One region of the Solibacillus sp. FSL W8-0372 genome, then DNA from elsewhere that is predicted to be linked to it. Evidence: riboswitches for the same ligand, from Rfam matches in the RefSeq annotation. Region 1 holds a riboswitch; each other region holds the start of a gene.
The links. Region 1 has a riboswitch for S-adenosylmethionine ahead of metA (homoserine O-succinyltransferase). Riboswitches for the same ligand answer to the same signal wherever they lie in the genome.

Region 1 (3,157 bases):
GTCTCAAATTGTACGAAACTTAGAATTTGACTTAGAAATTATGCATTGGGGAGACCCTATACGAAACTACGATGAAAAAGAAATTCTAGAAAGCATAGGTAAGGTTGGTAGTTATAAAGAATTTATTGAAGGACTTGAAAGAGTCCTTCGTGAAGGACTTATAAATGACTTTAACGAAGGCTGGGATTTAGAAGAACAGTTGATGGCTGTAGCCAGAGAGTATCTAACCAACTATTCAAGAAGATTGGATTATAAAGTGAAAAAGATATTTGAAGAAACAGGCAAACTTGAAGATATTAGTCGCATAGTGAACAGTTTTGAAAAAGTTCTTGAAGAGAACTATAAGAGATTTATCAGTAAACAATTAAAGGTTGATTCACCTTATTTCATATATGAGGGAAACGGACAGAAAGAATGCTGAAGAAAGTTTATTACTAACTATTTAAAACAGATAGAACGAGTAGGATGAAGCAATGTCAGGAGACCTGCCCATATAGCTATTAAGAGTAAAGTGTGTTGTGCTTGTTCCCTGTTCCTTATCCCCTAGAAGATAAGCCCACTTTTGTTGATAGAGATGCTTATAACTATATTATTAATGGAACCCACACAACTGCATATTTTGTATTTGCAGTTTTATTTATGATATTTACTAGCATGGCTTTCGACTTTATAATACAAAGTCAATTAGTTGCGGATTATATGTTAGATTATTATAGTGGTGGGAATATAAGAGATAGAAATAATGCAAATGCTGCAATTAGAGAGCTAGTAAAAGTGTTTTATATATTAAAAGAAATGATGATCAACTACAATATCGGAAGTTGAGCAACCTTCAAAAGAGGGTTGTTTTTTTATCGTTAAAATACAATACGTTTCTTTTTTCCAGAAGTATGATTTATTATGGAAATTATTTAGATTTAATAAGAAGTTAAATAATTTATATAAAAGTACTCCTAATTAAATATAATTAAATTATTGAGGTATAAGTGTGGTCATGACAGTATTTGTTTTATATATTTTTTTGAATTATTGCAAAACTTACGCTACCGTGTTACACTAGTGTCAATTTAATAGTCTTATCAAGAGAAGCGGAGGGAACTTGGCCCGTAGATGCTTCAGCAACCTCTAGTATAACTAGAAAGGTGCTACTTCCAGCAAGGCAAAGTCCTTGGCAGATAAGAACGGGTATATTAACCTCTCATTTCTGTTGTGCTGGAATGAGGGGTTTTTTGTTTTTTCAGCAAGTATGAAGGTACTTGCTCCAATAATCAAACCCCTGCGGCTATTATGATTTACTTGAAAGGAAAGAAGCTTGAAATAGCTTTCGTTATGAAACTAAGATTATTTAGAAAGATTAGAGGGGGACAGTGTAATGCCGATTAATATTCCGAAACATTTACCGGCCGGTGAGCTACTGAGAAAAGAGAAAATTTTCGTTATGGAGGAAGACCGGGCGAAAACTCAGCAAATTCGACCTTTGAATATTTTAGTGTTCAATTTAATGCCGGAAAAAGAAAAAACCGAGCTCCAATTATTGCGTTTACTCGGAAATACACCACTACAGGTAGATGTGACATTTTTAAATACCGCTACATATGAATCAAAAAATGTTTCCAAATCACATTTAGATACGTTCTATCAAACATTCGATGAAATTAAACACCGCCGATATGATGGTTTGATTATCACAGGTGCACCGGTAGAGAAAATGCAATTTGAAGATGTTGGATACTGGAAGGAAATTACCGATGTAATGGATTGGGCCGATCAAAATGTTACATCAATTATGTATATATGTTGGGGAGCACAAGCTGCACTGTATCATCATTTCGGTATCGGGAAATTTGAGCTGCCTAAAAAATGCTCCGGCGTCTATTCACATGTGATTACCGATTTAACGGTCGATTTAGTACGAGGCTTCAGTGATGAATATGTTGCGCCTCATTCACGTCATACATCTGTCTCGATTGACGAAGTCCGTGCGCACCCAGATTTGCGTCTGCTCAGCTATTCGGACGATGCGGGGGTATTTATCGTTCAATCAAAAAACAATAAGCACATCATGATTACAGGCCATTTAGAGTATGATGCGACGACTCTATCGGACGAATATTTCCGAGATGTTGAAAAGGATCCAGAAAATACGGAAGTTCCAATTAATTACTTCCCAAATAATGACCCGCAAAATGCTCCAAAAAATGTATGGCGTGCCCATTCACATCTATTGTTCTACAACTGGTTAAACTATTACGTATACCAAGAAACACCTTATGAATGGCACTTTGTTGAGGAAAATATCGAATATCATATTTAAAAAAATGGCTAGGAAAGAAATAAAAAATTGATTGGAATGGAGGGAGACTCCAGCGGGAAAAGCAAAATTTTTTGCGACGAGTAACCGCAGGAGCACGGACGCCTGAGACTACAGGCTCAGGCCGTGCCCGCGGAAAGCGTCCCGGAATGGAAATCAATTTTTGGGTTATAGCTCAGCCGCTCACTTCTATTTCACTGCAATCCATGCACGTTCTTGTTGTATTTGCAAACTTACTTCACGGCCAAAAAAATCACTTAGCAATTGTTCATTCAATATAACTTCGCGAGTATCTGCAGCTACGCTTTCACCATCTTTCATTAACAGTACATGGCTGAAACAAGGCAAAATTTCTTCTACATGGTGCGTTACATAAATAAGTGTAGGGCAGTGATTGCCTTGTGCTATTTGCTCAATCTTTTGCAGTAAGTTTTCCCGCTCTATAAGATCGAGTCCGCCGCATGGTTCATCCAATATTAATATTTCTGGTTCTGCCATTAAAGCACGTGCAATTTGTACACGTTGTCGTTCACCTTGCGATAAATGCTCAAAAGATTTATTCGCCAAATGATCGCAGTGAAACTGTCTCATAAAGGATAGTGCCTGCTCAATTTCTGTATCGGACACGTCATTAAATAGACGGAGCGCACCGAATTTTCCGCTAAGCACAATTTCAATGGCATTATCCTGCCAGTTGAAGCTGTCAATCATTGCATTGCTTACCCAGCCGATGCGTGTTCGGAGAGTAGGGATATATGTATTGCCGAAAGTTTCACCTAGTACTTGCACTTTACCATTGTTCGGCCAAATATAGCCGTTGATTACTTTTAACAAGGTTGTTTTTCC
Region 2 (3,157 bases), 1.2 Mb from region 1:
TTAATAAAATAATTAATACGATAAATGGAATCGAACGGAAAATATTTACGAGCGACCCAGTCAAAAAGTGAACGACTTTATTTGCCCATAACTGGTTGTCACTTGTTAAAAACAATACAATTCCTATTAGAATTCCGAGGATGAATGTAATGACCGTCGCTACAGCTGTCATATAAACAGTTTCATATGTTGCGTCGAGCATTTTACCCCAGTCAACGTTCGGAAATAATTGATTAAGCATGCTCAATCACCTCCGTTTGAATTTCCTGCATTGTTAAGAAGTTTAATGCCTTCTCTACTTCGTGTTGCTCACCATCGATATGAATAAATAGCGTACCGAATGAACCGGCTGTTGTATTGGATATTTTCCCGTGAACGATATTAACGACTATGTCAAATTGCTTAATCATCTGAGATATTACCGGCTGTTCTGTCGTTGCCTCCGCAAATGTTAATTTGGCAATTTTTCCTGCTGGGTAATTGGCTAAAATTTGCTCTAGTGACGCCTGCATTTCCTGCGTTTCTCCAGAAGCTTGCGAAACGAAATTTTTGGTAATCGGCGCTTGTGGGTGTTGGAAGACCTGCAGAACATCTCCCTGTTCCACTACTTTTCCTGCTTCCATAACAGCCACACGGTTACAGATTTTGCGAATAACATGCATTTCATGTGTAATCAGTACAATTGTTAAGCCGATCTTTTTATTAATATCCAGTAATAGCTCTAAAATAGAATCCGTCGTCTCTGGATCAAGTGCTGAAGTGGCTTCATCACATAGAAGAACTTCCGGGTTGTTCGCTAATGCGCGGGCTATGCCGACACGTTGTTTTTGACCACCTGAAAGTTGTGATGGATAGGCTTTTCCTCTTCCTTTTAGACCTACTAGTTCAATCAGCTCTTCCACTCGTTTGGCACGCTGAGATTTGGAAACACCAGCGATTTCAAGAGGAAATGCAATATTTTCTTCGACTGTGCGCGACCAAAGTAAATTAAAGTGCTGAAATATCATACTAATTTTTTGGCGTGCTTCTCTTAACTTTGCCCCTGATGCTTTAGAAATATCCTGTCCACCTACAATAACTGAACCTGTTGAAGGTTTTTCCAGACCATTTAATAGGCGGATCATTGTACTTTTACCAGCACCACTGTAGCCGATAATACCGTATATTTCTCCTTTTTCAATCGATAAGCTAACATTGTCTACCGCTGTAAGCTCACCGTTTTTTGTGTTATATACTTTCGTGATATTTTGTATATCAATCATGCGTCGTACCCCTTCTCTTGAAATAACCTACCTGTAATTTCAATATAATGTTTTTAGTGTTTTTTTCGCATCTTCGAAAATAAAATTACACCAAAAAAACCTTCCTACTCACGACAAGTAGAAAGGTTTCACATAAAAATTTATACGGTAAACCGTTCTCTCATCTTTCAAAGTTTAAACTTTGTGTGAATTGGCACCTTTGCATAAAATGCTGGTTGCCGGGCTTCATAGGGCACTTCCCTCCACCTCTCTTTATAAGAGCAACGTTATTAAGTTTTATTATTATGTCTGTTACTTTATCATGCTAAAGAGAAGACGTCAATTACTTTTTTAATATTTCATACAAAAATGGTACGGATTTAAATGCATATAACTTTTTTGACACTTTTCCATTGTCAGAAACAATTAAACAAGGTACGCTTTCGATTTTCAAATCGTTGGCCAACCCCTCAATATAATTGATATTTGCCATACCTAGTGGTAAATCTGGTAGTAATTTCTCAACTACTTTCAGCATTCTTTCCGAAAGTTCACAAGTACCGCACATTGGGGTGTATAGGAAAAATGCGGTTTGATCATATTGTTGTATATTTTGTTCCCACTGCTCTCTTGACCATTGTTCCATATTTAAGTCATCCTTCTTTTATTAAAAATTTTGCTTGTATTAATAAGTTCCGTAAAATTAGTTTGGGAGTCTTTTCTACCTCTACATATTCTCGAGGTATAATTAGCTGAGTTACTTCAGGAAATGCCCGGTTCATTAGTTTTCTTAACTTTTCACCATTTTTGTCTGCATCAAACATTGTCACAATTTCATAATGCTCATAGTCTTCTAGTAATTCGATTAAATTGACTTCACTTATTGTTCCATTAGTACAAATTATCGTGACTTCTTCAGCCAATAAAGGAATTAACCTCATTTTATCGGCCCGTCCTTCAACTACAATGCATTTTCCCATAGAGATACGCTTCCTTTCATCAATTACGGCTATCTATACAATAGCAAAAAAACACCAAAACCTTTAACTAATAGGCTTTGGTGTTGAAACATTTATTGTTCAATTAATGCAGTATAAGCATCTGCATCCATTAATTCTTTAACTTCTTCGTCGTTCGTTACTTCAACCGTAATCATCCAAGCTGTACCGTAAGGAGATTCATTTACGTATTCTGGGTTGTCTAAAAGTTCTTCGTTAATCGCAACAACTTTACCTGAGATTGGAGCATAAAGTTCCGAAACAGTTTTAACAGATTCTACACTACCGAATGGCTGATCCTTTGAAACTTCATCGCCTACTTCCGGTAACTCCACAAACACGATGTCCCCTAATTCAGCTTGTGCAAAATCTGTAATTCCGATTGTTGCTTTGCCGTCTTCAACTTTAACCCACTCATGCTCTTTTGAATAAAGTAACTCTTTAGGTGTGCTCATTAAAAAACCTCCAGTTATTATGTAGTACATTCAACTTCATTTTGCCATATTTCGTTCGGAAATACAACGTGAATACCGGTTTATTTCCACGATTCTGAGAAGTCAGACTCCTTAAAACCTAATGTTAATTTTTTGCCATCTGTCACTATTGGACGCTTGATTAACATACCATCTGAAGCTAATAGCTCTAATTGCTCATCATCAGACATCGAAGGCAATTTGTCTTTTAGTTCCAGCTCACGATATTTCATACCTGAAGTATTAAAGAATTTCTTTAAAGGCAACCCACTAGCTTCATAATACGCTTTAAGTTGCTCTTTAGAAGGCGTTTCTTCAACGATGTTAATATTTTCATATTGAATACCATTTTCATCTAGCCATTTCTGTGCTTTTTTGCATGTAGTACATTTTGGGTATTGGATAAATTTCACTGTCATAAAAGAACTCCTCTTTACCATTCATT
Region 3 (3,157 bases), 1.8 Mb from region 1:
TAGGAGAGAACAACATGAAAACAGTAGTAGTTGTAGGTGGCGGAATTACTGGATTATGTACAATGCATTATTTGAAAAATCAAATGCACGAAAAGAATATCGAAGCACGATTAGTATTAATCGAAAAAAATCCTTATTTAGGTGGAAAAATACATTCCGTACATGAAGGAGGGTTTATTATGGAAACCGGCGCGGATTCCATTGTTGCCCGCCATCCGAATGTGTTAGAGCTTGTGAAGGAACTTAACTTTGAATCGAAGCTTGTTTATAACGAAACAGGCATTTCCTACATTCATACTAATAATGAGCTACATGCTATTCCCGCGGGGTCTACATTCGGGATTCCGATGAGCGTGGAATCACTTATGTCGAGCACGTTAATTTCAGAAGAAGGAAAGAAAAGAGCATTACAGGATATAGACATTCCAAATACAGATTTTACGAAGGAAAGTTCCATTGGTGCATTTTTGGAATATTTTTTAGGTGAAGAAATTGTGCGAAAACAAATTGCTCCTGTATTGGCAGGGGTATATTCGGGAGATTTATACCAGCTGAGCTTAGCGTCAACGCTACCGTATTTAGTTGATTATAAAAATAATTATGGATCGATTATGAAAGGCTTTGAAGCTAATCGCGAGCAGTTTGAAAAAGCAGCGGATAAGAAATTTATATCTTTCGAAAAAGGTTTATCTTCATTAATTGACCACCTTGAAGAGCAATTGCCGGAAGTGGAATTCATAAAAAAAGCTGCAACTGAGCAAATACAAAAAGTAGGGGAACAGTATAAAGTTGTATTAGAAGACGAAACGATTATAGCGGATATTGTGGTCCTTGCTGTACCGAATAATACAGTACGTACTTTATTGCAAGATGACAAATTGGATAGACAGTTAGAAAAGTTTACAACAGCATCTGCATTAACGATGTATGTTGGCTTTGATGTACCGGATAGTGTTTTACCGGCAGATGGTACAGGTTTCATCGTTTCCCATAATAGTGATTTAGTGTGTAATGCATCTACTTGGACAAGTCGTAAATGGAAGCATACTTCAGCAGAAGGGAATCTGCTCGTTCGTTTATTTTATAAAAATATTAATCCGCGTTATGAAGAACTGGCAGCCATGTCAGATGAAGAGTTGGAGAAAGTCGCAATGGAGGATATTCGTTTAAGTTTGGGTATTGAAGCGAAACCAACCGTCGTAAATGTAACGAAATGGATTAATCAGATGCCCCGCTATGATTTAGCGCATAATGAAGCGTTATCTAAAGTTGTGGACTATTTAGAAGTGCACTATCCGAACCTGCTTTTAGCTGGATGTTCGTACTTTGGGGTAGGGATCGGCGCTTGTATTCAAAACGGTAAAAAAACGGCGGAACAAATTATTGCACGAATTATGTAAAGAAATACTTTATTAGGCTAAAGGGTATTGACGTCTTATTTAGATAACGATATGATAGCTTAAATAATTTTAAATTTTTTGAAAAATTCATAAAATTTCTTATCGAGAGAAGTTGAGGGACTGGCCCGTTGAAACTTCAGCAACCAACATTATGTCAGGTGCTAAATCCAGTGGCGATAGCCAGAAGATGAGAAGGGATTAAGTTGACGACTGACAACTATCAAGCCTTCTTTTGCTTAGTGAAAGAAGGCTTTTTTGTATTAAAAATATACTGAAAATACTGTGAATAATGGAGTGAAATAATTGGGTTTATTACAAGATTTAAAAACACGCGTTTTAACGGCGGACGGAGCAATTGGAACTTTACTTTATTCTTATGGGTTGGATTACTGCCATGAGGAAATGAATATTGCACGACCTGAAATTATCGAGAAAATTCATAGTGAATATATTGCTGTAGGTGCAGATATTATTCAAACAAATACATATGGAGCGAATGCGATTAAGTTAGCTCGATATGGTTTTGAAAATCGAGTAAAAGAATTTAACGAAGCTGCGCTGAAGATTGCGAAGCGTGCAGCTGCTCCGGGAGGGCAGTATGTTCTGGCAACAATCGGAGGTATTCGAGGGATTCGAAAAAGTGATGCAACATTAGATGAAATCTTAACTGCCTTTCAAGAGCAAGTGGAAGTATTACTAGCTGGCGAACCGGATGGATTCTTATTGGAAACGTATTACGATTTTGAAGAATTATCGCATTGTGTCCACCTATTACGTTCAATGACCGATTTACCGATCATTGCTCAAGTGACAATGCAGGAACCAGGTGTTCTTCAAAATTTAATGTCTTTAAATGAAGCATTTCATGATTTGGAAAGGTTAGGTGCAGATATTGTTGGGAGTAACTGCCGGTTAGGTCCTTTCCATACAATTCAAGCGTTTGAAGGAGTCAACTTACCGAACAAGGCTTTTTTATCAGCTTACCCGAATGCTTCGTTATTAGATATTGAAGATGGTCGTGTTGTCTATGAATCAGAAACGGATTATTTCGCACGTGCGGCCGTTGAACTCGTAAATCAAGGTGTCCGTTTAATTGGCGGTTGTTGTGGGACGACACCGAAGCATATTGCGGCGGTAAAACAACGTCTGGCGAATATGCAACCAATTGAAACGAAAGAAGAAAAACCAGGGCATACACAATTTGTCCGTATTCCGGAGCCACGTAAGCAAGAGCCGCTCCATGAAAAAGCAAAACGTGAACGTTCTGTTATTGTGGAACTTGATACACCGCGTCATCTGGAAATTGACGGGTTTGTCGAAGGAGCAAAACAACTGGCAAAAGCGGGAGCCGATGTCATTATGATGGCGGATAACTCACTTGCATCCCCGCGCATCAGTAATATCGCAATGGCTGCGATTTTAAAAGAGCATGGAATTCGTTCATTGCCGCATTTAACGTGCCGTGACCGCAATTTAATTGGGCTCCAGTCACATTTAATGGGACTTGATGCGCTGGAACTTCACGATATTTTAGTCATCACTGGGGACCCGACAAAAGTGGGGGATTTCCCGGGGGCGACGAGCGTTTATGATGTTTCGTCAATGGAGCTTATTTCACTTATTAAGCAGCTAAATAAAGGCAGCTCTTTTACTGGGAAATCGCTGCGAAAACAGGCGGATTTTTCTGTGGCTGCTGCCTTTAATCCGAATGTCCGTGTATTGGACCGTGCTGTAGCTCGTTTAGAGAAGAAAATCGA
Region 4 (3,157 bases), 1.4 Mb from region 1:
TTTAAAATTTTTGTCATAACAAGTTCTTCTTTTACGGAGTAGTTTGGCACCGCATATGGGCGTTGCACTAACTGGAACTCACCATATTTTAAAAACCATTCGCGTGCTGGAGTTAAAATATGCGCACTTCCATGAACGTTATACTCCTCAGCAACTTCCTTTATGACATAGCCTGTTGTTTCCAGATTGTGAGTTTGTTCCGAGAAAGCACTATGCCCAAAAACCTTTTGCCACATGACATTTACATCCGCTAAAATTTGCTGAATTGCACAAGCATTTACATATTCCTTTACTTCGTTTAATTCATAAATAATGTAGGCTGCTACATTTTGTGCACTGTATACTTTCCCCATGTCGAACAACTCCTTTTCCTTCAATAATGCTGCAACATTATTTCAAATATTTTGGTTGGTAGTTTTATTATTCCAATTGTATTACTAGGTATTAACTTTGTCAATAAAACTTATATAATTAGTAGGAATTAATTTTCTAAAAATTGCTTAGCTTCTCGAATGGGAAAAGCTAAGCTTTTTTTAAGTTTTATACGTTTGTCTCTGCGCCTACTTCAGCCGCAACTTTCGCTAATGCCTGTTCTAAATCCGCGATAATATCTTCTGCTGCTTCTAACCCGATCGATAAGCGAATGAGCTCTTCCGATACGCCGGCAGTTTTTAATTCTTCAGCAGATAACTGTTGGTGCGTTGTGCTCGCAGGATGGATAATTAATGAACGAGCATCCCCAACGTTTGCTACATGCGAGAATAATTCCACGTTATCAATTACTTGGCGCCCTGCTTCACGTCCACCTTTAATGCCGAACGTAATGATTGATCCGAAGCCGTTTTTCAAATATTTTTTCGCCAAATCATGTGTCTCAAAATCTTCAAAACCGTTGTAATTTACGTATTCCACAAATGGGTGGTTTCTTAAATACTCGGCAACTTTTTGTGTGTTTTCATTGTGACGGACAATACGCAAATGAAGCGTTTCTAGTCCTTGTAGGAAATTAAATGCCGCGTCAGCAGATAATGTTGGACCAAAATCACGCAATAGTTGAACACGAAGCTTTGTCGCAAATGCAGCGCCTGCTGTGTCAATTCCGTAGCGTAGACCATGGTAAGAAGTATCCGGTTCTGTAAATCCTGGATGTCTTCCTTGTGTCCAGTCAAACTTTCCAGCATCAACGACAATCCCACCGATCGTCGTTCCATGACCGCCAATCCATTTTGTTGCAGAATGAATGACAACATCCGCGCCGAATTCAATCGGATTACTTCCATATGGGGAAGCAAATGTGCTGTCTATTAATAACGGAAGACCATTGTCATGAGCGATGTTTGCTACTGCTTCAATATCGAGTACTTTCAAGCTTGGATTTCCGATTATTTCAGCGAAGATCGCCTTCGTTTTATCAGTAATCGCCGCTTGGAAGTTTGCAGGATCTGATTCATCCACAAATTTTACTGTAATGCCGTAGCGAGGCAATGTAGTTGCGAATAAATTGTATGTTCCTCCGTACAGAGAACCAGCAGCAACAATTTCATCTCCTGCACCGGCTACATTTAAAATGGAGAATGCCACTGCTGCTGCGCCAGATGAAAGCCCTACTGCAGCTGTGCCCCCCTCAAGTAAAGCAACCCGTTCTTCAAATGCCCCCACTGTAGGATTCATAATACGAGAATAAATATTGCCAGTTTCCTGTAATGCAAATAGACGTTGCGCATGAGCAGTGTCATTGAATGCATAGGCAGTTGTACGATATACAGGAACTGCAATCGCCCCCGTTACAGGATCTGGCTTTTGCCCCCCGTGCAATAATAAAGTTTCTGGTCTTAAATTCGTCACTCTAATAACCTCCTAAAATTATTCGATGGTGAAATCGGTGTTTTTGAGGAGGATTTTTTAAATGAAAAAAACCCTCTTCAGTTAAGAAGAGGGTTGCGCATGAGCAAGTTTGCCTCCTCTTATCTTTCAAAATGATTGTCCATTTTGTAGGATTTAGCACCTTAGTCAGTTCATCACTTACTGGTTGCCGGGCATCTCAGGGCCTATTCCCTCCGCCGCTCTTGATAAGAGATATGTGATTTATGTTCCATCGTTGATTCTCAGTATAAAGCAGAGTAATTCTATAAGTCAACCGAAAAATTAAAATTTTCTGATTTTAAATTAATTCATAAAAATATTTTATCTTCCCACACTAAAATTATTATACTATTCTATACAATTTCTGCTTAAAACAAAATTTTTCTCAATATATTTATTCACCAAATATTAACATGTATCATTTTTTGGAAGTGCTATAATCATAATTGTTAAGGGATTTCCCTTGCAATTGGAAATAAAGAATATATTTTACTTTTAGAAGAATGGGTATATTTTGTCTTATTAATTTATTATTTAACTAAAACTTTAAACGAAGTGAGGCGTTAAGTATGGCAACAGAAGCGACAAGTAAACGAAATTTAAAACCATTATGGATAGTTTTAGCGTTTGCAGCACTCATTACCATTGTTTTACTTCCAAATAGTGGTGGAGATCTTCCCGTTGTTGGACAACGAGCATTAGCTATTTTAGCATTTGCCGTTATATTATGGGTAACCGAAGCGGTAGCCTATCCGGTTAGTTCTGCAATGATATTAGCTGCCATCGCTGTTTTATTAGGTTTGGCTCCGAGTATGGAAGATCCTTCCGTACAAATGGGCACTAAAGAAGCGTTAAAATTAGCGTTAGGTGGATTTAGTAGTTCCTCGGTTGCGTTAGTCGGGGCTGCATTATTTTTAGCAGCTGCCATGCAAATAACGAACCTTCATAAGCGTATTGCACTGTGGGTTTTATCATTAGTTGGAACAAAAACGAAAGCATTAGTAGTAGGGGCTATTTTAGTAGCAATTGTATTAGCTTTTGTTGTACCAAGCGCGACTGCTCGTGCTGGTGCAGTTGTCCCTATTCTATTAGGGGTTGTTGCGGCTTTTGGATTATCTAAAGAAAGTAGACTTGCAGCGTTGTTAGTTATTACCGCTACCCAAGCTGTTTCAATTTGGAATGTGGGGATTAAAACTGCTGCAGCGCAAAACTTAGTAGCACTTGGTTTTATTAACTCTGAATTTGGAGTCGATATTTCTTGGGGCAAGTGGTTTATGTATGCCGCGCCGTTTTC

Region 2: linked by a shared signal. The riboswitch ahead of MKY13_RS15220 (methionine ABC transporter ATP-binding protein) and the one ahead of metA (homoserine O-succinyltransferase) in region 1 are both predicted to bind S-adenosylmethionine.
Region 3: linked by a shared signal. The riboswitch ahead of MKY13_RS18305 (bifunctional homocysteine S-methyltransferase/methylenetetrahydrofolate reductase) and the one ahead of metA (homoserine O-succinyltransferase) in region 1 are both predicted to bind S-adenosylmethionine.
Region 4: linked by a shared signal. The riboswitch ahead of MKY13_RS01605 (O-acetylhomoserine aminocarboxypropyltransferase/cysteine synthase family protein) and the one ahead of metA (homoserine O-succinyltransferase) in region 1 are both predicted to bind S-adenosylmethionine.

Annotation. Positions count from the first base shown of each region.
Region 1 is NZ_CP150204.1:1,762,179-1,765,335, forward strand. Features, by position in the region: gene MKY13_RS08660 (hypothetical protein) at 1-421, shown strand, start outside; gene MKY13_RS08665 (hypothetical protein) at 523-825, shown strand; SAM riboswitch class I at 1,074-1,182, shown strand; gene metA (homoserine O-succinyltransferase) at 1,373-2,314, shown strand; gene MKY13_RS08675 (ABC transporter ATP-binding protein) at 2,501-3,157, opposite strand, start outside.
Region 2 is NZ_CP150204.1:2,959,940-2,963,096, forward strand. Features, by position in the region: gene MKY13_RS15215 (methionine ABC transporter permease) at 1-241, opposite strand, end outside; gene MKY13_RS15220 (methionine ABC transporter ATP-binding protein) at 234-1,262, opposite strand; SAM riboswitch class I at 1,420-1,523, opposite strand; gene MKY13_RS15225 (thioredoxin family protein) at 1,585-1,887, opposite strand; gene MKY13_RS15230 (toprim domain-containing protein) at 1,895-2,221, opposite strand; gene gcvH (glycine cleavage system protein GcvH) at 2,314-2,694, opposite strand; gene MKY13_RS15240 (arsenate reductase family protein) at 2,775-3,131, opposite strand.
Region 3 is NZ_CP150204.1:3,587,234-3,590,390, reverse strand. Features, by position in the region: gene hemG (protoporphyrinogen oxidase) at 15-1,400, shown strand; SAM riboswitch class I at 1,497-1,594, shown strand; gene MKY13_RS18305 (bifunctional homocysteine S-methyltransferase/methylenetetrahydrofolate reductase) at 1,704-3,157, shown strand, end outside.
Region 4 is NZ_CP150204.1:320,628-323,784, reverse strand. Features, by position in the region: gene MKY13_RS01610 (hypothetical protein) at 1-353, opposite strand, end outside; gene MKY13_RS01605 (O-acetylhomoserine aminocarboxypropyltransferase/cysteine synthase family protein) at 541-1,845, opposite strand; SAM riboswitch class I at 1,962-2,076, opposite strand; gene MKY13_RS01600 (DASS family sodium-coupled anion symporter) at 2,433-3,157, shown strand, end outside.